DNA from 2 places in the Streptomyces sp. NPDC079167 genome. Region 2 is predicted to be linked to the other one. Evidence: riboswitches for the same ligand, from Rfam matches in the RefSeq annotation. Region 2 holds a riboswitch; the other holds the start of a gene.
What was found. Region 2 has a riboswitch for glycine ahead of gcvP (aminomethyl-transferring glycine dehydrogenase). Riboswitches for the same ligand answer to the same signal wherever they lie in the genome.
Positions count from the first base shown of each region.

Region 1 (7,715 bases), on a different contig from region 2:
GTGGCTGCCGTCGCCGCGCAGCGCCATCTTGGCCGCCGTGACCGCCTTGACCGCCGCCATGCCGTTGCGCTCGATGCACGGGATCTGGACGAGACCGCCGACCGGGTCGCAGGTCAGGCCCAGGTTGTGCTCCATGCCGATCTCGGCGGCGTTCTCCACCTGCTCGGGGGACCCGCCCAGGACCTCGGCGAGGGCGCCGGCGGCCATGGAGCAGGCGGAGCCGACCTCGCCCTGGCAGCCGACCTCGGCGCCGGAGATGGAGGCGTTCTCCTTGAAGAGCATGCCGATCGCGCCGGCGGCCAGCAGGAAACGGACGACGCTGTCGTCCTTCTCGGCCTCGGTGCAGCCGCTCGCCGCGAAGTTCATCCAGTAGTGCAGGACGGCGGGGATGATGCCCGCCGCGCCGTTGGTCGGGGCGGTCACCACACGGCCCCCGGCGGCGTTCTCCTCGTTGACGGCCATCGCGTAGAGGGTGATCCACTCCATCGCGTGCGTCTGGGGGTCACCCTCGGCGCGCAGCTGCCTGGCCGTGTTCGCGGCGCGGCGGCGGACCTTCAGGCCGCCGGGCAGGATGCCCTCGCGGGACATGCCGCGGGCGATGCAGGCCTGCATGACGCGCCAGATCTCCAGCAGCCCGGCGCGGATCTCGTCCTCGGTCCGCCAGGCCTTCTCGTTCTCCAGCATCAGGGAGGAGATGGACAGGCCGGTCTCCCGGGCGAGCCTCAGCAGCTCGTCGCCCGTGCGGAAGGGGTGCTTCAGGACGGTGTCGTCGGGAACGATCGGGTTCTCGCCGGCCACCGCGTCCTCGTCGACGACGAAGCCGCCGCCCACCGAGTAGTACGTCTTCTCCAGGAGCGGGGCGCCGTCGCGGTCGTACGCGAGGACCGTCATCCCGTTGGCGTGGTACGGCAGGGCCTTGCGCCGGTGCAGGACCAGCTGCTCGTCGGCGTCGAAGGGGATGTCGTGCATGCCGAGCAGGTTGATGCGCCCCGAGGCGCGGATCTCCTCGACGCGGGCGTCGGCGCCCTCGACGTCGACCGTGCGCGGCGACTCGCCCTCCAGACCCAGCAGGACGGCCTTCGGGGTGCCGTGCCCGTGACCGGTCGCGCCGAGCGAGCCGTACAGCTCGGCCCGTATCGAGGCGGTGTGGGCCAGCAGGCCCTCGTTCTTGAGGCGGCGGGCGAACATGCGGGCCGCGCGCATCGGACCGACCGTGTGGGAGCTGGAAGGGCCGATGCCGACCGAGAAGAGGTCGAAGACCGAGAGGGCCACGGGAGTACTCCTAAGGCGTTGGTGGACGTCGTTGTCCGCCGGGTGGTGCGGGGACGGGCCGGTGGGCCCGGGAGCGCGGGGCAAAGGGGTGGGGGCACCGGGCTCACTGTGTTCAGTGTGCGCGGTGCCCCCACCCTGCGTGCAAATTGCGGGTGACTACTTGATGCCGGGGTACAGCGGGAACTTCTCGGCCAGCGCGATCACGCGGGCCTTGAGGTCGTCGGCGTCGTACGTCGGCTTCAGCGCGGCCGCGATGATCTCGGCGACCTCGGTGAAGTCCTCCGCCTGGAAGCCACGGGTGGCCAGGGCGGGCGTACCGATCCGCAGACCCGAGGTGACCATCGGGGGCCGCGGGTCGTTCGGGACGGCGTTCCGGTTGACCGTGATGCCGACCTCGTGGAGCCGGTCCTCGGCCTGCTGGCCGTCCAGCTCGGAGTTGCGCAGGTCGACCAGGACCAGGTGCACGTCCGTACCGCCGGAGAGGACGGAGACGCCCACCTCGGTGACGTCCGGCTGCACCAGGCGCTCGGCGAGGATGCGGGCGCCGTCCAGGGTGCGCTGCTGGCGCTCCTTGAACTCCTCGGTCGCCGCGACCTTGAAGGAGACCGCCTTGGCCGCGATCACGTGCTCCAGCGGGCCGCCCTGCTGACCGGGGAAGACCGCCGAGTTGATCTTCTTGGCGAGCTCCTGCGTCGACAGGATGACGCCACCGCGCGGACCACCGAGGGTCTTGTGCGTGGTGGTCGTGACGACGTGGGCGTGCGGCACCGGGTTGGGGTGCAGACCCGCGGCGACCAGGCCGGCGAAGTGCGCCATGTCGACCATCAGGTACGCGCCGACCTCGTCCGCGATGCGGCGGAAGGCGGCGAAGTCCAGCTGACGCGGGTAGGCGGACCAGCCGGCCACGATGAGCTTCGGCTTCGACTCCTTGGCGAGGCGCTCGACCTCGGCCATGTCCACGACACCGGTGTCGTCGACGTGGTACGGGACCACGTTGTAGAGCTTGCCGGAGAAGTTGATCTTCATGCCGTGGGTCAGGTGACCGCCGTGGGCCAGGTTGAGACCCATGATCGTGTCGCCCGGCTTCAGCAGCGCGAACATCGCGGCGGCGTTGGCCTGCGCGCCGGAGTGCGGCTGGACGTTGGCGGCCTCGGCGCCGAAGAGCGCCTTGATGCGGTCGATCGCGATCTGCTCGACCACGTCGACGTGCTCGCAGCCACCGTAGTAGCGGCGGCCGGGGTAGCCCTCGGCGTACTTGTTGGTGAGGACGGAGCCCTGCGCCTCCATGACCGCGACCGGAGCGAAGTTCTCCGAGGCGATCATCTCGAGGGTGGACTGCTGACGGTGGAGCTCGGCGTCGACGGCGGCGGCGACGTCCGGGTCCAGCTCGTGGAGGGAGGAGTTGAGAAGCGACATCAGTGGGTCCCTAAGGTCTCAGTTGCCGGAGAACGCGGTGTACTCGTCGGCGGAGAGAAGGTCTTCCGGCTCCTCCGCGACGCGCACCTTGAACAGCCAGCCGCCCTCGAAGGGAGCGGAGTTCACCAGCGACGGGTCGTCCACGACGTCCTGGTTGGCCGCGGTCACCTCGCCGGTCACCGGCGAGTACAGGTCGCTGACCGACTTGGTCGACTCCAGCTCACCGCAGGTCTCGCCCGCGGTCACCGTGTCGCCGACCTCCGGGAGCTGGGCGTAGACGACGTCACCGAGCGCGTTGGCCGCGAACTCGGTGATGCCGACCGTGGCCACGCCGTCCTCGAGGGCCGACAGCCACTCGTGCTCCTTGCTGTACCGCAGCTGCTGGGGGTTGCTCATGACCTGAATTCTCCTGTACGCGGGGGAGTGCTGATGAACGGTGGTCTTACGGTGTGAGACACGACTGCGTCACGTGCGCGGCGCGCCGTGTGACAGGCGCGCCGCACCGCGTCACTTACGGCGCTTGTAGAACGGCAGGGCCACGACCTCGTACGGCTCGTGCTTGCCCCGGATGTCGACCCCGACACCCTCGGTGCCGGGTGCTGCGTGCGCCGCGTCCACGTAGGCCATGGCGATCGGCTTGCCCAGGGTGGGCGACGGCGCACCGGAGGTGACCTCGCCCACGACCTGCCCGCCGGCCACGACGGGGTAACCCGCGCGCGGTACCCGGCGGCCCTCGGCGACCAGGCCGACGAGCTTGCGGGGCGGGGCCGACTCCGCACGGGCCGCCGCGGCGGTCAGCGCCTCGCGGCCGACGAAGTCGCCCTCCTTCTCGAACTTCACGACCCTGCCCAGGCCCGCGTCGAAGGGCGTCAGCGCGGTGGTCAGCTCGTGCCCGTACAGCGGCATGCCCGCCTCCAGGCGGAGCGTGTCGCGGCAGGAGAGCCCGCAGGGGATCAGACCGTACGGCGCGCCCGCCTCGGTCAGCGCCCTCCAGAGCTGCTCGGCATGGGCGGGGGCCACGAAGAGCTCGAAGCCGTCCTCACCGGTGTAACCCGTACGGGCGATGAGCGCGGGGACGCCGGCGACCGTTCCGGGCAGTCCCGCGTAGTACTTCAGTCCGTCCAGGTCGGCGTCCGTGACCGACTTCAGTACGGCGGGGGAGTCGGGGCCCTGGACGGCGAGCAGCGCGTACGCGTCGCGGTCGTCCCGCACCTCGGTGTCGAAGTCACCGGCGCGCGCGGTGAGGGTGTCCAGGACGAGCTGGGCGTTGCCCGCGTTGGCGACGACCATGTACTCGGTCTCGCCCAGGCGGTAGACGATCAGGTCGTCCAGGATCCCGCCGTCCTCGGCGACGATCATCGTGTAGCGGGCCCGGCCCACGCCCACGGTGGCGATGTTGCCGACCAGCGCGTAGCTCAGGAAGGCCGCCGCCTGCGGACCGGTGACGGTGATCTCGCCCATGTGTGACAGGTCGAACAGGCCGGCCCGCTCGCGTACGGCGTTGTGCTCGTCGCGCTCACTGGCGTACCGCAGCGGCATGTCCCAGCCGGCGAAGTCGGTCATGGTCGCGCCCAGGGAACGGTGCAGGGCATCGAGGGCGGTGAGACGGGGGGCGGCGCTCGGGGCAGTGCTCATGGACATGGCTCCAGGGCATGACGACAGGGGGTGGTTCCCTCCCCATCTGTCATCGGAACCTGAGAGGTTCGCCGAAAGCCCCTGAAAGGGTCCCGACGGGGTCGGCCCCGTCAGCGTCGGCTTGCACCTTGGGTGGAGCCGCAGAGCGGCCCGCTTTTCAGATCTGCCTCATCCACGCGGTACGGGGCCTGAGAGATTCAAGGGAGGAACTTGCTCCTTCGGCGCCCGGCGCACACGGTGACCGGGACTCTCCCGCGCGGATTCAAACGGCCGGTATGCAGTTGGCGGGGTCATCATCGCACGCATTGCGGGAGAGTGGGGCGTCCAGGCCCGGACGGGTGCCGGACCCGACACGTACGGGCGGAAGCGGTTGTGCCGCATTACCTTTTCTTTACACTTCTTGGGCAGGTCAGTGGGTGACTCGGCAGGGGGAAGGCGATGACGTTGCAGCGCTACGCGACAACCGCGGGGGCGGCACGCGGTGCGATGCCCCAGCAGCCGGGCGTGCCCGCCCGGGAGCTGACGGGCGGGCCCGCTCCGGTGGTGCGTGATCTGCGGGGCGGGGGCGGCCGGGGGCCGCGCGGCCTGGACTTCACGGCGGGTGACGTGGTCGTGGTCTCGGGGCTGCCCGGCAGCGGGAAGTCGACGCTGATCCGGCGGGCGGTGAAGGAGTACGCGGTCGACTCCCAGGACACCAGGGACCGCTGGGCGGCGGCCCTGCCCGCCTTACTCCCGTACGCCCTCTACCGCCCCCTGGTGCGTGCCGCGCACTACACCGGGCTGTGGCGGGCGCTGCGGTCGGGCGGACCCGTCGTCGTCCACGACTGCGGCACGCAGGCGTGGGTGCGGAACTGGCTGGCGCGTGAGGCCAGGCGCCGGGGCAGCGGCCTCCATCTCGTCCTGCTCGACGTCACCCCCCGGGTGGCCAGGCAGGGGCAGCGGGAGCGTGGGCGCGGGGTCTCCGGATACGCCTTCGCCCGGCACCGGCGGGCGGTGGGCCGGCTGCTGCGCGACACGGAGACCGGACTGCTGCCGCCGGGGTGTGCCTCGGCGGTCCTGCTCGACCGTGAGGCCGCCGCGGACATCGACCGGATCTCGTTCCCGGAGGCGCGGCTCCCGCAGGAGTAGAGGACCCGGGGGCGTCACCGTTCGCATACGCACAGTTCGCAGGCGCTCCGCGCACTGTCCGGGATCTGGACGGTGCGGTGGACGGAGGTGCCGCCTCTGCGGGCTCTGCCCTCCTGCCGCGACCCGGTCTAGAGTTTCAGCCGCACCGCATGGCGAGAAAGGGACACAGACACCGTGGACATTCCGGCTCAGGCCCAGGCCCCGTCGCACCCGCCGCAGGGATGGCCGGCCAACGAGCTAGAGGAGGTGCTCAGTGCCTCGCTCGGCGTGCCCGGCGCGGGCGGAAGGCTGGTCGAGGTGCTCGGCCGCAGCCAGATCTGGGTCCCCCTCCCGAACGGCGGAGGGCGCGACAGCACCGACCTCGATCTGCCGACGGTCGACATCGACGGCGGCGCGTACGTCCCCGTGTTCAGCTCCGAGGCGCAGTTCCTCCAGTGCGTCGGCACCCATCTCTCCTTCACCGTCGCGCCCGCACGCGAGTTCGCCCGCGGACTGCCGCCGCAGCTCGGTATAGCGGTCAACCCCGGCGGCGCCGTCGGCGTGCCCCTGCCGCCCGGCGCCGTCGCCGAGCTCTGCCGGGCCGGGCGCACCCCGCTGGACGGCCCCGCGAGCGGCGGCCGGGTTCGGCTGTACGAGCCGGACTGGAAGGAGGACCCCGTCGACTTCCTCGCCGCGGTGTCCGCCGAATTCCAGGGGACCGCCGAGGTGAAGACCGCGCGCCGGGCGCTGGCCAGCATCGAGGGCGAGAGTCCCGTCCTCTTCGTCGGCGTCGAGTCCGCCGTGTGGGACGCCGCCGGGCAGAGCGCCCCGCTGGACGCCCTGGGGCGCGCGCTCGGCCGGGTCCAGGTGCCCTGGCCGGTCAATCTCCTGCTGCTCGACGTGGCGCAGGACCCGGTCGGGGACTGGATGCTGGAGAAGGTACGTCCGTTCTACCGGCGCGACGCGTACTGAGAGACGGAGCCGCCGTTGCCACGTGGCGTCAAGACGGTGTCAGGGGCGGCGCATAAGCTGGTTGGATGACGAGGCCGCCCCGTGTGCCCGGGAGTGGCACCACAGCACAGTGCGGCATGCGGGAACAGCGGAACGAAGAGGGGCGGGACCCAGGGTGAGTGCGTCAGGTACCGCGGCGGCCGGTCAGGTCGAGCACATGCTGCGCCAAGTGACCCCGGGGCGCCTCGACGCGTACGAGTCGCTGCTGCGGTCCCTCGCGGACGGCCAGGTCTGGATGCTCCTCTGGCACGGCACGGCGGGCTCCCCCGACGCCCAGTACGGCAACATGGAGGTCGAAGGGCAGGGTTACGCCCCCTGTGTGACCTCCGCCCAGGAGCTCTCGGCCAGCGGCTGGAACAGGGCCCACGAAGTGATCACGGGCCGCGACATCGCCCGCTCCCTCTTCCCCGACCGCTGGGGCATCTGGCTCAACCCGCACGCCCCCGGCGGCGGCGTCGGCATCCCGTGGCTGGACCTGCGCCGCATCGCCACCGACCTCGACCGGATGCCCGCCGGGCCGCTGCGGCTGACCGAACCCTCCATCGAACTCCCGCAGTTCTACGCCCTGCTGTCGCAGAACGCCCACCGCACCTCCGCCGTCCGCGCGCTGCGCCGCGCCTGGGTGCAGCCGGCGCTCGGCGCCCCGTACCTCGCGATCGGGCTCGACCTCTACGACACGGGCCGGCCGTCCGTCGACGCGGTCCGCGCGATGATGCAGCAGTCGATCGGCGTGGTCCCCGACGGGCTGCCGGTCTCCACGGTCTCGCTGTCCGACGAGTACGACCCCGTCGCGATGTGGCTGAACGCCAACTCCCGTCCGTTCTACGACCGCGAGGCGCACGCCCCGGCACCCGCTGCCCCGGGTTACGGCTACCCGCCCGCCACCGGGCCGGTACCGCACGCGTACTGAGAGGGCGTCGGCCGCCACCGCGGTGTCGCGGCCAAATAGTCACCTGAACAACGTAGTTGGGAGACATGTCCGTTAGCAACGGATTGGTTCCCCGGGGGCCCGCTCAACAAGCACAGCTGTCCGCATAACGGAAGCCTCTTGGCAGCATCACGTTTGAGCAAACATTCCCCGTCAGGTCTGGCGGGTGATCGCAAAGTGGTTGAAGACTCCACACAGCAGGTGCTCCATGCCCGGCGAAACCCTCTTTCAAACAGGGTCAGTTCGGCATGTGTGATCGCATCTGTCATGTTTTGTTAGAGCCGCTACAGCGGCGGTCACAGGCCGGCCACCGTCGGCCGAGAGGGGTCTCCAGCGCAATGACGGC
Region 1 is NZ_JBFBLO010000007.1:108,831-116,545, reverse strand. Features, by position in the region: gene AB0P41_RS16790 (L-serine ammonia-lyase) at 1-1,272, opposite strand, end outside; gene glyA (serine hydroxymethyltransferase) at 1,429-2,688, opposite strand; gene gcvH (glycine cleavage system protein GcvH) at 2,707-3,084, opposite strand; gene gcvT (glycine cleavage system aminomethyltransferase GcvT) at 3,196-4,323, opposite strand; glycine riboswitch at 4,491-4,588, opposite strand; gene AB0P41_RS16770 (AAA family ATPase) at 4,762-5,451, shown strand; gene AB0P41_RS16765 (enhanced serine sensitivity protein SseB) at 5,626-6,402, shown strand; gene AB0P41_RS16760 (enhanced serine sensitivity protein SseB C-terminal domain-containing protein) at 6,557-7,351, shown strand; gene AB0P41_RS16755 (ABC transporter permease) at 7,708-7,715, shown strand, end outside.
Region 1: it holds a riboswitch for glycine, as region 2 does, so the genes downstream of both, gcvT (glycine cleavage system aminomethyltransferase GcvT) here and gcvP (aminomethyl-transferring glycine dehydrogenase) in region 2, are expected to answer to the same signal.

Region 2 (7,715 bases):
GTCCCGCCCCGTCCCAGCAGGCCGGGACGGAGGAGATCTCTGGACGCCAGCGGCTGCGGGCGGGCCTCTGGCCGCCCAGGGTGAGCAGAGCCCAACTGATCGTGGCCCTCCTGCTGTTCGTCCTCGGCCTGGGCCTTGCCATCCAGGTCAGGTCGAACAGCGACAACAGCGCCCTGCGCGGGGCCCGCCAGGAGGACCTGGTCCGCATCCTCGACGAGCTCGACAACCGGACCCAGCGCCTCGAGGACGAGAAGCAGCGCCTCGACGACCAGCGCACGGAACTGGAGAACAGCTCCGACCAGGCGGAGGAGGCCCGCAAGCAGACGCTCGAGAAGGAGCGGCAGCTCGGTATCCTGGCGGGTACCGTAGCCGCGCACGGCCCCGGCATCACGCTGACCATCAGTGACCCGGCCGGTGCGGTGGAGGCCGACATGCTCCTCGACACCATCCAGGAGCTGCGCGCGGCGGGCGCCGAGGCCATCGAGATCAACGGCGTGCGGGTGGTGGCGAACACATACTTCTCCGGGGACGGGGGAGAGTTGGGAGTCGACGGCCGGAAGGTCGAGTCTCCCTACGAGTTCAAGGTCATCGGCAAGCCGCAGGACCTGGAGCCGGCTCTGAACATCCCCGGTGGGGTGGTGCAGACGCTCGAGAAGGAGCAGGCCACGGTGGAGGTGGCGCGCGCCGACGACATCGTCGTGGACGCCTTGCGGCCCCCGAAGCAGCCTGATTACGCTCGGTCGTCGCCGCAGTGAGGCGGCGGTGCGCCGGAGTCGAAGGACACGGGCGCGAGGTTGCGGGGGGTCGGCGCAACGGATCGGTGACGCGTGGTGGAAACTGTCGGGTGGATACGGACGTTGTGAGGATGTCCGGGTCGGCAGGTGTGGTCATTCAGGGTTCGTCCTGCCCCACGGGCGGGTCTATTTCGGTCAAGGGGAAACGCCCGTGAAGTTGTTTGCGAAGTTGTTCGGAAAGAGCGCCCGCGAGGACAGCAACAGCGCTGCCCGCCACCGCGCTCCGCGTCAGGGCGCCGAGGAGCAGGGTTCGGAGCGCCCGCTCTTCCGCGACGAGGTCCAGGGAGGCGCCGGCGCGTCGTCCGTTGACCCCGGAGGTGCAGGGCGCATAGGTTTCGGGGAGCCATCGACCTCGAGTACGGGTGGAGGGTTCACCCCCGCTCCGGAGGGCTCGTCCATGCCGGTTTGTACGAGGTGCGGGCATCGCAATGCCGCGGCCAGCCGCTTCTGCTCCAACTGCGGTGCGCCGCTGAGGGGCGGAGTGCCCGAGCGTGCCTCGGAGACGACCTCGACCATCTCGATCTCCGGTATCGAGGCGTACGAGGCGGAGGCGACAGGCCAGACGGCCGTTCCGTCGCTCTCCCCGGAGGCACAGGCCGCCGTCGACGCCCTGCCGGCGGGTTCCGCGCTGCTGGTGGTGCGACGCGGCCCGAACTCCGGCAGCCGCTTCCTGCTGGACGGTGACCTGACGACGGCCGGCCGTCACCCCCAGAGCGACATCTTCCTCGACGACGTGACCGTGTCGCGGCGTCATGTGGAGTTCCACAGGAACCCGGACGGTAGTTTCACCGTGGGAGACGTCGGCAGCCTCAACGGCACCTATGTCAACCGCGAGCGCATCGATTCCGTCGCGCTGACCAACGGCGACGAAGTCCAGATCGGAAAGTACCGGCTGGTCTTCTACGCGAGCCAGCGGGGCGTGTGACCCTCCCCCGGACAGTGTCCGGGGGGACCCCAGGAAGGTCCATGCTGCGAACACCGACAGGCGGTGCCGGTAACGGCACCGCCGCCGCCGGCCAGCGCGCGATGAGCATCGGCACGGTGCTTCTGCAGCTGCGCGACGAATTTCCCGAAGTCACCATCTCCAAGATCCGCTTCCTGGAGACGGAGGGGCTCATCGAGCCCCAGCGGACGCCGTCGGGCTACCGGAAGTTCAGCCCCTCCGACGTCGAGCGGCTGGCGCAGGTGCTGCGCATGCAGCGCGACCACTACCTGCCGCTCAAGGTCATCCGTGAGCACCTGGAGGCCCTCGCACGCGGTGAGCAGGCGGCACTGCCGCACGGAGGTCCGGGCGATCCCGCCGACGCCCTCCGGGACCAGGGGCAGGCCACCGCCGCCCGTATCGGACGCTCCGAGCTCCTGGCGGCCACCGAGGCGACCGAGGAGCAGCTCGACGAGTGGGAGTCGTACGGGCTGATCGTGCCCGCCGCCGGCGGGAGCTACGACGCCGAGGCCGTGAATGTGGCACGGCTGGTGGCGGACCTGGGCAGATTCGGTCTCGAACCTCGGCATCTGCGGGCCGTCAAGGCCGCCGCTGAGCGTGAGGCAGGGCTGGTCGAGCAGGTGGTCGCGCCGCTGCGCCGACACCGGAATCCGCAGACCAGAGCACATGCGGAGGCCACCGCGAAGGAGCTCGCGGACCTCTCCGTCCGGCTCCATGCCGCGCTGGTGCAGAGCGCTCTGAAGGCCGGCTTCCACTGAGGGCGGAGGAGCCCGACTATCCAAACATGGCGGGCACGTCCTAGGGTTGCTGTGTGAACGAGCTCGACGTTGTGGGTGTCCGGGTGGAAATGCCCTCCAACCAACCGATCGTGCTCCTGCGTGAAGTGGGAGGCGACCGGTACCTCCCTATTTGGATCGGCCCTGGGGAAGCGACCGCGATCGCCTTCGCCCAGCAGGGCATGGCTCCGGCCAGGCCGCTGACCCATGATCTCTTCAAGGATGTGCTCGAGGCCGTAGGCCAGGAGCTCACCGAGGTCCGCATCACGGACCTGCGGGAAGGGGTTTTCTACGCGGAGCTGGTCTTTGCCAGCGGGGTGGAGGTGAGCGCGCGGCCGTCCGACGCCATAGCGCTCGCCCTGCGCACCGGCACGCCCATCTACGGCAGTGACGGGGTGCTGGACGACGCGGGTATCGCCATCCCGGACGAGCAGGAGGACGAGGTGGAGAAGTTCCGCGAGTTCCTCGACCAGATCTCGCCGGAGGACTTCGGTACCAACAGCCAGTGACCTTCCGCGGAGGCTGTGTCAGCGCATCCGACAAGCCGTTCCCGTAAATCAGTCACGGGAAACCACCCTCAGGGTGATTATCACTCGGCGTGCCGAGTGTGGCGATCGTTGACGCACCCCTGGTGACTGCCTACCTTCGAGGTGGCAGGTCAAGGACGGAGGTCGGCGTGAGAAGCAGCGGCGACGGTACGGCTGCGGGTGGGCCGTACCGGCAGCACGGCAGTGCGGCCGACCACTCCATCAGACAGCCGGTTCAGCCGGCTGTGGTGGCAGCGGACGGTGTGGGAGTGGCAGGGGACATCGGCTATCGGGGGCCGACAGCGTGCGCGGCGGCCGGGATCACCTACCGACAGCTCGACTACTGGGCGCGTACGGGGCTGGTGGAGCCGAGCGTGCGTCCGGCGTACGGGTCGGGGACGCAGCGTCTCTACAGTTTCCGGGACGTGGTTCTCCTCAAGATCGTCAAACGGTTCCTGGACACGGGGGTCGCTCTGCAGAACATCCGGACCACCGTGCAGCACCTCAGGGCGCGCGGATTCACGGATCTCGAGCGGATGACCCTGATGAGCGACGGTGCGACGGTCTACGAGTGCTCCTCGCCCGACGAGGTCGTGAATCTCCTCCAGGGCGGCCAGGGCGTCTTCGGCATCGCCGTCGGCGTCGTCTGGCGGGACGTCGACGCGGCGCTGTCCCAGCTCCACGGAGAGCGTGTCGACACAGGGGAGACGCTGATCGGCCACAACCCCGCCGACGAACTCGCGCGTCGCCGTAATCGCGCGGGCTGAGTCACCGGCACGGTACGTGCGCCGGGCAGGGCGGTTGTCAGTGGCATAGGGCAGCATCGGTCCATGTGAGAGCCGCGCCCACCATTCTGCATCTCGACATGGATGCCTTCTACGCCTCGGCCGAGCAGGCGTCGAAGCCGAGCCTGCGCGGCAAGCCGGTGGTGGTGGGCGGCCTGGGGACGCGTGGCGTGGTCGCCACCGCGTCGTACGAGGCCAGGCGTCTCGGCGTGCATTCGGCGATGCCGATGGCACAGGCGAGGCGCCTCGCGCCCAACGCCGCCTATCTGGTCCCGCGCTTCGCGCTCTACCGGACGGTGAGCGACCAGGTGATGGAGCTGCTCGGGCGGCTGTCCCCGCTCGTCGAACCGCTCAGCCTGGACGAGGCCTTCGTCGACCTGGAGGCTGGCGGGGTCGCCGACGACTCGGAGTCCGCGCGGGCGATCGGCGGGCAGTTGCGCACCGTCATCGGAGCCGTCACCGGACTCAGCGGCTCCGTCGGCCTGGCAGGCTCCAAGATGCTGGCCAAGATCGCCTCCGAGGAGGCGAAACCGGACGGGCTGCTGCTGATCGAGCCCGGCACCGAGCGTGAGCTCCTGGCACCCATGTCCGTGCGCGTCCTCCCGGGCGTGGGCCCCGCCACAGGTGACCATCTCCGGCGCGCCGGAATGACCCTCGTCAGTCACCTGGCGGAGGCGGGCGAGGCGGAGCTCGTGCGGCTGCTGGGCAAGGCGCACGGCGTCGCGCTCCACCGCATGGCGCAGGGGTACGACGACCGCCCCGTCGTCGCGGAGAGGGACGCCAAGTCCGTGTCGGTCGAGGACACCTTCGACGTCGACCTCCACGACCGGGTGCGCGTGAGGACGGAGGTCGAGCGGCTCGCGGACCGGTGCGTGCAGCGGCTGCGGGGCGCCGGCCGTTCCGGGCGCACCGTCGTCCTCAAGGTGCGCCGCTACGACTTCTCGACGCTCACGAGGTCCGAGACGCTGCGTGGCCCCACGGACGACCCGACGGTGGTCAGGGAGGCCGCTGCGCGGCTTCTGGAGGCCGTGGACACGACCGGCGGCGTCCGGCTGCTCGGCGTCGGTGTCACGGGGCTGGCGGACTTCACGCAGGAGGACCTGTTCGCGCAGGCCGCCGACGCGGAGCACGCCGCCGGGAAGTCCGCCGCGGCCGCGGCGGATGCCGCGGCGCACGAGGGGCGGCGCGGGGCGGAGGAGGAGCCCGGCGGGGAGACCGCGGCGAGCGAGGAACAACTGGCCGCGCGGCGCTGGCCGGCCGGGCACGACGTACGGCACGAGGTCCACGGGCACGGCTGGGTGCAGGGCAGCGGCGTCGGCCGGGTCACCGTGCGCTTCGAGGAACCGTGGACGCCACCCGGCCGGGTGCGGACGTTCCGGATCGACGATCCGCAGCTGCAGCCGGCCGATCCGCTCCGTCTGGTCCGGGACCCGGTGGACTACTCCTCGTGGCCCGCGAGCCTGCCGAAGTCCCTGTCCGGAGCCGGGTCGGCTGAGGGGGAGGAGTCCAGCCCGTAATGGCGGTAGAGCTGCAACTCCTGCTCGGGAGAGAGATGGCGGCCCACGCCGAAGTCGGGCGCGTCCTTGATCAGGGCCCGCTCGAAGGGGACCACCAGTGCGCCGTCGACGAATTCGCTCGGTTCCAGCGGGACGAACGCGTCCCTGGTGAAGAGACCGGTGCGGACGGCGGCCCACTCGGGGACCCCGGTGGCGTCGTCGAGATAGACCTCGTCCACCGTTCCGATCTTTGCACCTTGTCGGTCGAAGGCCTTGCGGCCGATCAGGCTGCGCGGATCGATGTCGGTCTGCACGGTGCCTCCCACTGGTCACGACTGCATCAGGTGGTCGCGGCTGCTCCACAGGCACTACGAAATGCCAGATCCCGGAGGTCGGCCACTCGAGACGGCCCGCCCCGGCCCCGCTGGTAGGCTGGAGCACGGCTGCTGACCCTGTGCGGGAGAGTCCTCCGGAGCGATTCGGAGGCGCCGAAGGAGCAACTCCTCCCCGGAATCTCTCAGGCCCCCGTACCGCACGGACGAGGTCACTCTGGAAAGCAGGGCGGGATCCGTACGGCACGTGCCGCGACGGGGACCACCCTCACCGACGGTGAAAGCCGGTATGCCCCGGGGCGTGCCGGTGAAGCTCTCAGGTCGAGATGACAGATGGGGAGGCCGTTCGGGCAGCCACGCCGTGGCGCCCCTCGCAGGTCGTGACAGACCAGGAGGCCTCCATCATGACCCCCCGTCGCACTCCGCTCTCCCAGCTGGAGCAGGGCATTCCGTTCGAGCAGCGCCACATCGGGCCCGATGCCGAGGCCCAGGCGAAGATGCTGGCCCAGGTCGGCTACGGCTCCCTCGACGAGCTCACCGCCGCGGCGGTGCCCGACGTGATCCGGAGTGCCGAGGCACTGAACCTTCCCGAGGCCCGTACGGAGGCCGAGGTCCTGGCAGAGCTGCGCAGCCTCGCCGACCGTAACCAGGTGCTCGCACCGATGATCGGGCTCGGTTACTACGGCACGTTCACCCCGCCGGTGATCCTGCGCAACGTCATGGAGAACCCCGCCTGGTACACGGCCTACACGCCGTACCAGCCGGAGATCTCCCAGGGGCGGCTCGAAGCCCTCCTGAACTTCCAGACGATGGTCGCCGACCTCACGGGGCTGCCGACCTCGGGCGCCTCGCTCCTCGACGAGGGCACCGCGGCGGCCGAGGCCATGGCTCTGGCCCGGCGGGTCGGCAAGGTGAAGGGCGGCGTCTTCCTGGTCGACTCCGACACCCTGCCGCAGACCGTCGCCGTGATCGAGACCCGCGCAGAGCCGACCGGTGTCGAGGTGGTCGTCGCCGACCTCGGCGAGGGCATCCCCGCCGAGATCGCCGAGCGGGGCGTCTTCGGCGTGCTGCTCCAGTACCCGGGCGCCTCCGGCGCCGTGCGCGACATCAAGCCCGTCATCGACCAGGCGCACGAGCTGGGCGCGATCGTGTCCGTCGCAGCCGACCTGCTGGCCCTGACCCTGCTCACCTCGCCCGGCGAGCTGGGTGCGGACATCGCCGTGGGGACCACCCAGCGCTTCGGTGTCCCGATGGGCTTCGGCGGACCGCACGCCGGCTTCATGGCCGTGCGCGAGAAGTTCGCCCGCAGCCTCCCCGGACGCCTCGTCGGGGTCTCCGTCGACGCGGACGGCAACAAGGCCTACCGGCTGGCGCTGCAGACGCGCGAGCAGCACATCCGCCGTGAGAAGGCCACCAGCAACATCTGCACCGCCCAGGTGCTGCTCGCCGTCATGGCCGGAATGTACGCCGTCTACCACGGGCCCGAGGGGCTGCGGACGATCGCCCGGCGCACCCACCGGTTCGCCGCCATCCTGGCCGAGGGGCTGCGCGCCGCCGGAACCGAGGTCGTGCACGACGCGTACTTCGACACCCTCACCGTCCGCGTTCCGGGGGGAGCGGCCGGTGTGGTCGCCGACGCGCGTGAGCGCGGAGTGAACCTGCGGCTCGTCGACGCCGACCACGTCTCCGTCGCCTGTGACGAGACCACGACCCGCACCCAGGTCGCCGCGGTCTGGGCGGCCTTCGGGGCCGGGGGCGACATCGAGGCGCTGGATGCCGGAACGGCCGACGCGCTGCCCGAGGGGCTGCTGCGCGGCGACGACGTCCTCACCCACCCGGTCTTCCACCAGTACCGCTCCGAGACGGCGATGCTGCGCTACCTGCGCAAGCTCGCCGACCGCGACTACGCGCTGGACCGCGGCATGATCCCGCTCGGCTCCTGCACGATGAAGCTCAACGCGACCGCCGAGATGGAGTCGATCACCTGGCCCGAATTCGGCGCGCTGCACCCCTTCGCGCCGGCCGAGCAGGCGCAGGGCTTCCTCACCCTCATCCGGGAGCT
Region 2 is NZ_JBFBLO010000009.1:4,884-12,598, forward strand. Features, by position in the region: gene AB0P41_RS19765 (DUF881 domain-containing protein) at 1-755, shown strand, start outside; gene AB0P41_RS19770 (FHA domain-containing protein) at 946-1,719, shown strand; gene AB0P41_RS19775 (MerR family transcriptional regulator) at 1,761-2,495, shown strand; gene AB0P41_RS19780 (bifunctional nuclease family protein) at 2,549-3,022, shown strand; gene AB0P41_RS19785 (MerR family transcriptional regulator) at 3,190-3,807, shown strand; gene AB0P41_RS19790 (DNA polymerase IV) at 3,873-5,342, shown strand; gene AB0P41_RS19795 (PRC-barrel domain-containing protein) at 5,264-5,635, opposite strand; glycine riboswitch at 5,769-5,864, shown strand; gene gcvP (aminomethyl-transferring glycine dehydrogenase) at 6,058-7,715, shown strand, end outside.